4 regions of the Cytobacillus sp. SAFR-174 genome follow, and region 1 is predicted to be linked to each of the others. Evidence: riboswitches for the same ligand, from Rfam matches in the RefSeq annotation. Region 1 holds a riboswitch; each other region holds the start of a gene.
The links. Region 1 has a riboswitch for cyclic di-GMP ahead of ACTHRG_RS20270 (hypothetical protein). Riboswitches for the same ligand answer to the same signal wherever they lie in the genome.
Positions count from the first base shown of each region.

Region 2: another riboswitch for cyclic di-GMP. It lies ahead of ACTHRG_RS04990 (hypothetical protein); the one in region 1 lies ahead of ACTHRG_RS20270 (hypothetical protein).
Region 3: another riboswitch for cyclic di-GMP. It lies ahead of ACTHRG_RS04600 (methyl-accepting chemotaxis protein); the one in region 1 lies ahead of ACTHRG_RS20270 (hypothetical protein).
Region 4: another riboswitch for cyclic di-GMP. It lies ahead of ACTHRG_RS16100 (anti-repressor SinI family protein); the one in region 1 lies ahead of ACTHRG_RS20270 (hypothetical protein).

Region 1 is NZ_JBQCMZ010000025.1:12,961-16,072, reverse strand. Features, by position in the region: gene ACTHRG_RS20280 (methyl-accepting chemotaxis protein) at 1-100, opposite strand, end outside; gene ACTHRG_RS20275 (hypothetical protein) at 161-937, opposite strand; gene ACTHRG_RS20270 (hypothetical protein) at 927-1,295, opposite strand; cyclic di-GMP riboswitch class I at 1,408-1,495, opposite strand; gene ACTHRG_RS20265 (DUF4317 domain-containing protein) at 1,882-3,066, shown strand.
Region 2 is NZ_JBQCMZ010000003.1:229,649-232,760, reverse strand. Features, by position in the region: gene ACTHRG_RS05000 (hypothetical protein) at 1-188, opposite strand, end outside; gene tagU (polyisoprenyl-teichoic acid--peptidoglycan teichoic acid transferase TagU) at 372-1,292, shown strand; gene ACTHRG_RS04990 (hypothetical protein) at 1,414-1,644, opposite strand; cyclic di-GMP riboswitch class I at 1,798-1,881, opposite strand; gene ACTHRG_RS04985 (penicillin-binding transpeptidase domain-containing protein) at 2,195-3,112, opposite strand, start outside.
Region 3 is NZ_JBQCMZ010000003.1:129,420-132,531, reverse strand. Features, by position in the region: gene ACTHRG_RS04600 (methyl-accepting chemotaxis protein) at 229-1,158, opposite strand; cyclic di-GMP riboswitch class II at 1,218-1,302, opposite strand; gene ACTHRG_RS04595 (alpha/beta hydrolase) at 1,468-2,994, shown strand.
Region 4 is NZ_JBQCMZ010000016.1:6,652-9,763, forward strand. Features, by position in the region: gene ACTHRG_RS16085 (LPXTG cell wall anchor domain-containing protein) at 1-866, shown strand, start outside; gene ACTHRG_RS16090 (DUF5658 family protein) at 946-1,239, shown strand; gene ACTHRG_RS16095 (hypothetical protein) at 1,303-1,554, shown strand; cyclic di-GMP riboswitch class I at 1,696-1,784, shown strand; gene ACTHRG_RS16100 (anti-repressor SinI family protein) at 1,812-1,961, shown strand; gene ACTHRG_RS16105 (helix-turn-helix domain-containing protein) at 2,063-2,386, opposite strand; gene mnmH (tRNA 2-selenouridine(34) synthase MnmH) at 2,565-3,112, opposite strand, start outside.

The DNA.
Region 1 (3,112 bases):
TATGAATATGAAGATGGCGCTTTAACGAAAAATACCGGTAGGCCAAAAAAACCGATACTCCCATTAAGATAATAATGATGCCTAGCATAATCGCTTCCATTTTTGAAAATCCCCTTACATCTATTTAATTAAATTAAACTTCAGTTTAGTGTGTTTACATTTAAAGCTCTTTTATAAGGATATATGTACCATCCGCTACATTTTCAGGAATGCCACGCAACTTAAGGTTCTCTTGATATTTATAGACGATAAAATTTCCTTCTGTATCTTTATATTTTTTCATATTATGATATTTTTCCATTACACGTATTGATTTCGGGTTGGTTGCTTCACCTAGAACAGCCTTTAATCCTTGGGATGATGCTTTTGCGATTAATCTATTTCCTAGTTGCTGAATAATTTCTTGACGATTATGTTCAGCAATTACGCCTAACATAAAAAGGTGTAATAGTTCCCCATCTATAATGTCATGTCCATTCTGTATTTTATAATCTTCCATGAAACGTTTATCCACATCTTCCAAAACACGCAGAATTACATTCATATCATAAAAAGAACCTTCAAATATATCTTCTCCGATTATCTCAGGTGCATTTGTATCTCCCGCAAGTACACCAACAACATTATGATGAGCATCCAGTGCAACTGCGCAATATCCCTGTTCAATCGTAGAGTCTAAATAATCCTTGGTAAACTGATAGAAATCCTCATAGCCTATATTCAATTGACCTACCATTGGCTCCTGAATCCATTTCCCTGCAACCTCTACCCCTATGAATGTTCGAGCCAGACAATCTGCTGCTTTCACAATTAATTCTGGCTGATCCTTCTTTATGATTTCGTATGTATATAACTCTAGTGTTGTTTGCACTTCTTTACTCCCTTTCAAATGTAAAATAATGATTCCTTCATCATTGTCACCAACATCAGATGCCATGAGGCACTTTATCAATGAATGTACCCGAGAACTCAATTCTCTCAAGTGCATTCCTGATTTGCACCTGCGCAATTTTAGATGATGGTTTTACTACAAGAATATCCTTAAATCCCAGTGAAGAATAAAATTGCATTGTCTGTTCAAGCTGTGGAACCACCTTTGATGGGACAGGTGATTGGTGGGTCCCATCTACAACAAATGTATAACTTTGCCTTGATACCTTATTAATCGTATCCTGTAAATCTATCATATAACCTTCCGCATCCTCCTCTCTCATTAACCCATGAACCTGTACATGAACTTCCTTTGCAACCTCATTAATGGCCATTTTGTATTTTTTCTTATCTACAACTATCATCTCTGATCTCCTCTGCCTGTATTCTTCATATTTTTTTGCCTATTTAGACAGTGTCCAAAAAAAGACTATCCCCAAATTAAAAGGGATAGCCAAATAAACTGTCTTTATTATCCTTGGCAACCCGACTGTCATTACCCCAAGAGGATTTTAGACTCGTAGCTTTGCGTCCTTACCTTTCGATAAGTTTGCCTTTTTCTATTTTATTAAATAGGACTAATTTCACGATTACATTTTACTATACCATTATAGTAAACTTGCCATTTTTTGTCGATACTTGTATTTTTTATTTACAAATCCAATTTTATACAATTTGATATTAAAGAAATAAAAATGTCTCCCATAGGTTTAGTCAACTTATGAGAAGCCTCAATTAACAATCTTTATGTTAGCAAAATAGCAGCATTCCACAGAACATCGTTAGCACAAACCCCGGCCGGTAAAAACCAACTCTATGTTCTTAATTTCTAAATTAACAAGTCCCTTTTCAAAAAAGCGAAAATAACTGAGATTAATAATTTATAGAACTGATGTATTTTGTTATTCTAGTAAATATGCATATTGGGCAGTTTAGGAGTGGATTTTAACCGTGAACAAAAAAGACATTGCACAGATTCGGAAACAATTTAAGTTAAATAATGACTTACTAAAGATCTCAGATATTTTTAACGTCTATATTATGAAGGAATCAAGCGAGATATATCATTATGAGAGCCAGCCTTTTGAAATGCTGGATCAGGATCAGCAGGAGCTCTTTATGGACAACTTCAAAAAGATGCTTGGCGGCCAATTGGATGAAAAGCTCTTTGAATTAAAGTTTCAGAGGGATGCGGAAAACAGCAGTCAGCTCATCCTTCATCAAGGGCTGCTGACCAATGATGCTGAGGGCTGGACGGAACAAATGCTTCAGATTGTCGGCAAAATGCTGGGAGTCCGGCAATATGAAAAAGATATTGTTGTTACGTTCATTCGCGGAGAGTATCTAAAGCCTATGAAGCGCCGCAATCCAGAGGCCGAGGAAAGTGAACGGGATGCCGTTTATTCTCATCCCTTTATTCTCTGCAGCATCAATAACACGCAGGAACCGAAGAAAGAACTGCTTTTTGATTATGTTGAAAGGGAATTTAAATATCATTTTACCGTTGATCCGATTATCAACCTCAAGTCTCCCATTTCAGGGTTCCTATTCCCTTGCTTCACTGATCACGCGGCTGATGTCAATCACGTCCTGTATTCTGCAGGCAAGGTCCATGAGCCCGACCACCAGTTCATTGAGGACGTGTTAAACGGGGAAGAAACAATGACGGCGCAGGATGATAAAATCGTTTTTGAAGAAATTATTAAAGACGTCACAGGAGATCAGCTTAGCCCATCAACACTTTCCAGCGTATATGAAGAGATAAACCGGATGATCGTGGAAAACGAAGAGGATGAACCGCCGAAGCTGGATTCCAAAGACGTAGAACATGTTTTAAAGGTAAGCGGCATCGAAGACATTGATTCAGAAAAGGTCCAATCCGCTTATCAAAAAATCATCGATGATGACAAATATGAAATAAAAGCAAGCAGCGTCCTGCCCAAATACAATTCAAAATCAATCAAAATCAGCACAAAAGCAGCCAACATATCCATCTGCCCGCAGGATCTTAGATATGTAAGACAAATTAATTTTGACGGCAAGCGTTACCTGATGATCGAGGTGGAAGAAGATACCGTGATTGAAGGCTTTACGATGATTCCGGAAGCTTTTGGCGGGGGTCAGGATAAAGAATAAGCAGCGGCGATACCTTTCGAAATAAGTATACTATTTAAAAAAGGAA
Region 2 (3,112 bases), on a different contig from region 1:
TCACCTGTTCCTTCAATAGAAATGGCCCACTTAAGAGACCCTGCATAACTCTCCGATTGCCTTACGAGCTTTTCTGCGTAGACTGATGAAGCTGCGGCTTTAACAGGTTCTGCTCCGCTTGAAAAAAGCATTGCTGAAAAGATAGCTGCTCCTGCGAGACATGAGATCACTTTTCTGGCAGGTTTCAAATAACTCTCCTCCTTTTAACTGAACTGATAATAAATTCCATTCGATTATAGTCCCGGGTTTCTTTAAATTCTATAGGTAAATAAATACAAAAAACACTTCTGCTGCGGCACATCCAGGATAGTTCTTTTTCATTACAATTGTGGTATTATCGATCTAGGATTTTTAATTTGAGGTGAAATCATTTGGCTGGCAAAAAGGGACGGAAAAAGTGGACTCTTGTTATCGCGCTGTTTATTATCACATTGCTATTAGGTGCAGGCGCCTATGCTTTTTATGTATATAACTCTTTGACTTCTGCTGTTGATACCATGCAGGAGCCGATTCAGCGGGAAAAATCGGAGAAGCGTGAAGAAACGATTACCTTAAAAGATAGAGAGCCGTTTTCGGTCCTACTGCTTGGAGTGGACGAGCGTAAGGGAGACAAAGGCCGATCGGATACGATGATTGTGCTGACTGTTAATCCCGACTTGAAATCTGTCAAAATGCTGAGCATTCCCAGAGATACGCGGACTGACATCATCGGGCACGGAACGGAAGACAAAATCAATCATGCCTATGCTTTTGGCGATGTTGAGATGGCCATCAATACAGTAGAAGATTTCCTGGATATCCCGATTGATTATTACATTACAATGAATATGGATGGCTTTAAGGATATTGTGGATGCTGTCAACGGGATTGATGTAACCAACGAAACAGACTTCAACATGGGGAAATTCCATTTTAACGAGGGAAGCATTCACCTTAACGGAAGCGAAGCATTATCCTATGTGCGAATGAGAAAGAATGACCCGAATGGGGATTTTGGCCGCCAGCAAAGACAGCGCCAGGTCATCCAGGGTGTTATTAACAAAGGGGCGAGCTTCAGCTCCCTGACTCGTTTTGATGACATCTTTGCAGCGCTCGGCAAAAACGTTAAAACTGATATTACCTTTAAAGAAATGATGGATATTCAAAAGAATTATAAAGACACAAGAAATAACATTCAGCAGCTGACCATAGAAGGTGATGGCCAGTATATCGGGGACATCTGGTATCTGATAGTGCCAGATGAAGAAAAGCAGCGGGTCCAGGGTGAGCTGAAGGGACATTTAGGATTATAACTTAAAAACAGTGCATTCCTGATGGGGGAATGCACTGTTTTTTATATGAAAACATGCAGGGAGGGACTGTTCTGCAGAAGCTTTCGAGAAGATCAACCTGGAGTGTTAGAAGAAAACCTGATTACATTGCAACTGCCTTTCCCTGTGTCATTTTGCCATATGCTTCAGAAAGATTCTTCAGGCATTCCTGCCTTAGTCTTTCATGACAAGAGAAGTCATACAGCAGTTCATTTTCAAGTTTGGATGTAATCGCCTTCAGCCTTTCAAGTTTAGATTCCTTTAAGCGATTATTTGCCAGATAAGCTTTTATCTCTTTTTCAAAGTATTCCACCGTTCCAAATATTACACCCATTAAAATCCGCCTCCTGTTATTAGATTTTTCAGTCATTTATTCGTTTCCCTATCTGCACACCAGCAAACATCCAAACAGCAAAGAGGCCTGCATTAAGGCAGACCTGATGTTTGGTTACAATGAGTTTAGGGCCAATTTTCCGGCACCAAATACACCTGCAACCCGACTATCATAGTCCATGACCTTAGACTCGTGGCTTTGCGTCCTTATTTTTCAATAAGTTTGCCGAATATTTGTTTTTCGTTACTATTATAATAAGACTTTTCAGCTATTTATTTCAACAATTTTCGATAAAATCTTAAAATAACATTACTTTTGATATATATATATGCCCGGCGGATAAGAAACTTGTCCTCTATTTGCAGGTTTTTCTCCTCTATTTGCAAAATTAAGACTGCTATTTGCAAGATTAGATATCTAATTGCAAGTTCATGCTGGCTATTTGCGGTATCAGGCCATCTATTTGCTGTGACTGTTCAAGGTTCACAGCAGTCCTAATGTTTCGCCGGGCATTAAAAAAGCCTGCACCCTATGGATGCAGACTCTGTTCTTAAAATCGCCCTTTATGCTCTTCAAAAACCTTCTTCACTTTCTCCACGACCACTTTCGATCCGCCGCTGTTTTCAACGCCTTCTATCATCATCGCAATGAGCAGCTTAGGAGACTGCGGGTTGTAGGCAACAAACAGACCATTTTCCTGGCCTTTTTCATCCGCACTTTTCTTCAGCTCCGCAGTTCCGGTCTTCCCCGCCAGCGGGTAATCTTTCATATAAGCCGTACGGCCGGTTCCGCTTGGGTCCTGGATGACTTTAGCCATTGCGGCTGCCACCGTGCCGGCTGTTTCTTCACTCATGATAGCTTCCTTCAGCACCTGGCCCTTTTCATCTTCTTCCAGGAGAACAGGTTTGATCATGGAACCTTTATTGATAAAAGGTGTGTAGGATGCTGCAAGATGGACAATGCTCATTTCCACCTGTCCCTGGCCATAGCCGGAATCAGCCAGCAGGATCTCTGTATCCAGGCCGCCAATCTTGGATTGTTCCAGCGGGAATGCGTATGGAATTTCCTCTTCAAACGCGAATTTCTTGAGTCCGGCTGAAAACTTTTCTTTTCCCAGTTCAAGCGCCTGCTGGGCAAAATAGATATTATCCGAATACATCATTGCTTTTTCAAAATTGACCGGTCCGCCCGGATCTTTGACACGAGTGACTTTATAGCCGCCCCAGGAACTATCCTTCTGCCATTGCAGGCCTTTGACATTAATGGTTTCATCAAGAGTTAATGTTCCCTCTGTCAGTCCGATTGCTGCTGTCAGCGGCTTCATCACGGAACCTGGCGCATAGGTTTGCTTGAACCGTGTCAGAAGGGGCATGTCCTTATTTGCTTCAATCGCCTTCCATTCATCCGCGGTAAAACCGAGTGAAGCCTGGTTCGGGTCAAAGCTCGGGCTGCTGACGAGTGCCAGTGT
Region 3 (3,112 bases), on a different contig from region 1:
ATATTCCACACTCTCATTTATAGCGGCCGGATCTTCAAAGATTACCTTCTCTCCGGTTTCATCACTGCGGATATAGACATTCCCTTCAAAATAAAATGGCATATGGATACCTCTTTTTCATTTAACTTGCTGCATACTATAGAATTTCTCCGCCGCCATCCATTTTTCCTATCAACAAAAAAAGAGCTGCTATAAAAGCCGCCCCATCCTAACGTTTTATACGTTGTCCTATAAAATACTCTTAAATCCCCTCGCCTGCTCATCCAGCTTTCTTGCTGCTTCCCCGATATCTTTAAATGCGGATACCGCCTGTTCATTAAGAACCTGATTTTCAGAGATGCCGGACTGTGATTGCAGGGTGGCGTCACTGATTTTGTTGATTTCACTTGATATTCCTTCAATATGGGCGTTGACTTCCTGAATGGAGTCCTGCACCCGGTTTGCGAGCTTCCGCACTTCTCCGGCAACGACGTTGAAGCCTCTGCCATGCTCGCCTGCACGCGCGGCTTCTATGGCTGCATTTAAGGCGAGCAGGTTGGTTTGCGCCGCTATTTCCCGGATCGTTTTTACGATGCTGCCGATGGATTGTGCCTGTGATTTGAGAGAATGGAGGATTTCCAGGTTTCCTTTGGATTCATGAACAAGCTTGCCTATTGCCTGAGCAGCCTCTTCACTTCTCTCAATTCCAGCTTTTGCTTTTTCACTAAGGGCTTCTGACATTTCCTGAAGCTGGTATGCCACCTGTGCTGTATTCGTTTCCCGCTCCGTTATATCAGTAGCAATCTTCACGACACCGGCGACCTTGCCATCACTCCCGAAAACGGGTGTGTATGTTGCTTCGAGCCAAATGAGGTCTCCTTGTTTGGTCACACGCTGGATTTTTTCCTGAAAGCTTTTGCCATTGCGCAGATTTCTCCAAAGCTCCTGATATCCCCTACTGGCCGCAAACTCAGGGGTACAAAATTGCTTATGCAGCATATTTGGCATCTCTTCTGCCCGATATTTCACGGTTTTGGCAAAATTCTCATTTGCCCAGAGCACTTTCCCGTTCCCATCAAATTCAATCATCGCCAGAGAATTTTCAATTGCAGCCAAAACAGCTTCTTTTTCAAGAACCTGTGTGCTTTTAACATGATTAGGCTGATACGTTGTAAGCATGCTCTTCCTCTTTTCAAAAAAGTTTGTCAGAACATATCCTTACAAGCAAGTGATTCCTTGTAAGTGCTGGCCGGTTGCGCTACTAGCTCGAATTCATTCAAGCGCCCAAATTTCCCTTGAATTCTCATTGCTTCCAACTTGTTCTACTATATGTCTATAGTACTAGTATCGGTTTGGCATCACAATTTTGAATGCTCTGCTCTTCTTTATGCTGAAAATTCAAATAATTAATCATTAAGGCCCATGATTCCCATAATTAGTAAAAGTAGAATAGAACTGTAAGAGATGATGAGGAAGGGATGGATTTATCTGAAAAGTAAACTGATTGCGTTATCTTTGGCCTCTGCTTTAAGTTTTTTACTTTTTCCGGAAAGTAGTTTTGCGGAGAAAACAGCTGTGGAAAACCAGGCGATCATACCTGGTGCGCACACGGTAACAGAACAATACTTTGACGGCTCCGGCAACAACTGGCTCACTACTAAGAATCCCCTGCAATATCAGCAGGCAACCCTTTACGGCAATATTGGCCTGGCTCCTTATCTATGGGGAAATGCAGCGGAAGGAACCGGATGGCACCAAATGTACAAGCCTGCTTCTGTAACAGGAACTCAGGTAAATGGTATTTTTGAAGATGCCCAGTTTGTCATCAGGGTTCCGGACCACTGGAATGGCCGGCTGGTAGTTTCGGGAATACCCGCGACAAGAAATGAAACGTCGACCGATCTGCTTTTCAGCGATTATGTACTGGAAAAAGGATATGCTTTTGCAGCGATCGATAAAGGCACCCAGGGCGAGGCTGATCCAGCTGATCCATTGGCAAAAGTAAAGAATGCGCTAGCCGGTGAGGATGATAGTGTCGCGGAATGGCATCAGCGGTTCCGCCAGGTTACGAAAGCCGCACAGCAGTACTTAGCCAGCTCACATACGGATGGGCTGATCGATCCGGCAGACTCTTCTGATCCTGCGAGTGATTTAGTATCCGCACAGCATAAGATTCCTACATATGCAATGGGAATTTCCAATGGCGGCTACGTCGTGCGCTATGCTCTTGAAAATGACGATCCGGAGAAAACCGGCGAACCCCGTCTTTTTGATGGAGGAGTCGACTGGGAAGGCGTATTATGGACGGAGAAAAAAGAAAATTTAATCAGTTCCCTGACCACTGTTGTGAATCATGCGGAGGAAGCTTTGTATGGAAGCGGCAAAGAACAGCAAAAAGCGGTTAAAGAGCTATACAAAGCAGGCTTGCCAAAAGGGTCTGAAAAACTGTGGGCTTACCATGATCAGGTATACTGGTTTGTCTCGCTGAATATCTATCGGGACCATTTCGATCCGGAAGCACCCGGCCGGACGGAATGGAGCAATTACCTGAACTTCGTTAATGGCGTGAGAGACCGATCTTATGATCCTATTTTTGAAGATTATAAGTATGTGACCCGGCCGAAGGAAGTGAAGGAAAATATTAAGGCGGTGGCCAATACCGGAGATATTGATGTGCCGCTGATCTCCTTCACGGGGTCACTGGACTCGCTGATATTCCCGGAAATCCATGCCAAGGGATATGAGAAGCTGGTTAAGAAAGCCGGAAAGCAGGATTTGCACCGTATGTACACGATCGAGAACGGCAACCATGTTGACAGCCTGGTCTGGAACCCGGGCACCGATCCGGATCAGGAACTACAGCCACTGCTGCCTTATGCTCATCAATCATTTGACCTGCTAGTTGACTGGGTGGAAAACGGTGAAGCGGCCCCTGCGAGCAAAACGGTTGATGCACCGGCGAACCCTGTTAAGGTCGTTGATTTGAAAACAGGGCATGAACGGGATCCTCGTTAGGGTGGTTATTCGAAGCGGGGATGAGTTCTGAAATTGAGATAAATTTTTTCGCACAGAAAAAGTCTTATCCGCACAGAAATTGAGGCTATCCGCACATAACGTTATATATGAATGCATC
Region 4 (3,112 bases), on a different contig from region 1:
TAGCAGCTGATAAAGAACTAGATATCAACACAAACATAAACGGCTACTTTTTCGAAGTAGGTGACCTCAAACCAGGTGACTGGATGCCCCGAGATATAACCATCCTAAACCAGGGAAAACAGGATTTCAGATACACAGCGCAAATTGGAAAGAAAAAATCCGTAAAAGGGCTTTTCGAAGAACTTGATCTTTTGGTTAAGAAGGATTCAGATATTCTATTTGAAGGAAAGTTAAAAGACTTTGAAGGGTTTACTCCAAGGAAGCTGGCAAAGGGCAGCTCTGAGCAGTTATTCTTTCAAGTTTCAATGCCTTACACTCTTGGAAATGACTTTCAGGATTCTTCTGCTGAGGTAGAAATCATATTTCTTGCTGAGGCATTAACGGATCCAACTGACCCGCCAGATGATGGAGACCCGCCAGATGATGGAGACCCACCAGGAGATGGAGACCCGCCAGATGATGGAGATCCACCAGGAGATGGAGACCCGCCAGATGATGGAGACCCGCCAGGTGACGGAGACCCGCCAGATGATGGAGACCCGCCAGGTGACGGAGACCCGCCAGATGATGGAGACCCGCCAGATGATGGAGACCCGCCAGGTGACGGAGATCCACCAGATGATGGAGACCCGCCAGGAGATGGAGATCCTCCAAGTGAAGAAGAACCTTCTGATGAAACCACGGACGAAGGAGCGAAACCTGGTGATTCTAAAGACAATATTGTTATAAATCCTGAAATGACCGATAATCTTTTGCCAAACACAGCTACCAATACTTATAACTTACTATTGATCGGCGGATTGTTATTGGGAACAGGAAGTGTATTAATCCTTGTTTTTTATAGAAGGATAAGAAGTGAACGATAGAGAAGGCCAGGAGAGTAAAAACTTCGTGGCCTTAATTTTTATTTATAAATACTCACCTTAGCTAAAAAGTGGTGATCACATGAAAAAGCTGCTTTATTATCTTGCCATCTTAAATCTGCTGGACGGATTTCTTACTGCCCTAGGACTCCACTTTAATGTTATAGAAGAAAGCAATCCGCTAATGGGTAATCTTTATGACCTTCACCCTTTTTTATTTCTTTCTCTTAAAATAATTCTTTCTTGTTTACTTATCATATTATCAATAGTTATCTCCGCAGAATCTAAAGTCAAGCTATTAGCAGCCGGAGCTTCAATTATGTATTCAATCGTATGCCTGCTGCACGCTGTTTGGCTTTTCTCATTAATTGCTTAACAGCATTCATTAAAACCCAAATAGGAAATATATATCAATATAAAATAGTTCAGGCGGTGTCTCATGTATCAAAAAAACTGCACTAAATGCCATAACCCATCTTTCAGCAGCACTGAAACCGGAGAGTGGCTTTGCCCGGTTTGCGGAACTGATTTGACGAATGAAACTTTTCTGGATGCGATGACACGGGAACCGGCCCATATTATCTATAAGAAAAAGAAAATTTCGCACACCTATTCTCTGCAGGAAATTAATAAGAATTATAGGAAAAGAATCGGCCATTCTTACTATTCTAAACAGAGAACACTTAAATAAGTGAGGGATTTGAGAGACTTTTGTCGAAAAATAAATTAATTTAATATTAAAATAATTAATTATATTTACAAAAAAAGACACCATTAGCAATACGCCCATAGTAGAATACATCTATGGAAAATATTTCTTTGAGCCGATAGGCGCAGAAAAAGGCAAACTCATTGAAAGATGGGGACGCAAAGTCGCGGGTCTAAGGTATTGAAAAATACTACGATGGCTGGATTGCCTGGAATACGATACGTATCCTGGGGGGAAGAATGTTGACAGAGCAAAATATTAAGGTCGAAGAGATTGATTTAGAGTGGCTGCAGTTAATTATGGAAGCAAGAAACTTAGGCCTGCAAAAGGAAGAAGTTAGAGAGTTTTTACATAATAACAGAGCCAAAGAGGTTCTGATCGAAGCTTAAATATCCGATATTGCTAAGTATTTCTGTTAGAGGCATCTCTAAATGGAAATGCTTTTTATTTTTGCCAAAAAAATAAGCCTGTGTATTCAGGCTCATGGCTATTATGATTTTTGTCCGCTTTTCCACTTATTAAAATCCAAAAACTCCCTAAATTGCTCCTTGGAAACACCAGACTCCATGGCTTCTTTCACAATTTTCATCCATTCGGAATCCAGATCTTCCTTGTTGATCTGCTCATGGATCAAATGGTCCACGGGAACATTCAGGACACCTGCGATTTTTTCAAGGAATTGAATCGATGGATTGGTCTGCAAATTTCGTTCAAGTGAGCTTAAGTATGATTTTGCCACACCGGCCTGGTCTGCAAGCTCGGATAAGGACATTTTCTTTTCCTGGCGAAGTTTTTTTACACGATCACCGATCATCGTATACCACACACCTTATTTTGTATGTAATAGGATTATATCATAATGAGTTCCATATTAAGAACGTTTTGTTCAATATTATTATCATCATACCACAGTGTCAACCGATTTAAATAGCTAGTTATCACAGTTTTTAAAAAATATATCTTTTGTCGCTCTCAAAAAGTAATGCTCCTCGTCATAAGACGGGAGCATTTTGCTTCTCAATTATTTGAATAACCTGCTGTGCAGCTGCTTCCACATCATCTGCATTCACATGGTGGAATTCGCCTTCATAATCATGCTGTTTAAAAGCATAGCGCGGGTCGTAATAGTGTTCTAATAAAAGCTTAATAAATAGCTCGTAGTTCTCCGTTTGAACTGATTCATCCAGCTGCTCGCGGATTTCGGTATCCTTCAGCCGTTTTTTAATAAACACAAGGCTTTCATCCACTTTCGGCTTGAACCATCCTTCTTTTTGATATGGTTCCACATAGTCCCTCAGAATACGCTGGACACGGGATTCGATGCTTGCAAACATATCAATGTGGATTGCGTTTTTTTTAGTATCGAGCAGCTCGTCCGGCTGAACCACCTTGCCAATCCGCTTGCTTTCAGCTTCCATAATAATATAAGGGGAGCCTTTAACCTCAGAAAGGGCTTGATACAAAAGAGCATCAAATGTTTTCTGTGTGCTGCCTTCCCCCATGCCAAAGGAGCCGAAGATCGATCCGCGGTGTCCTGCCA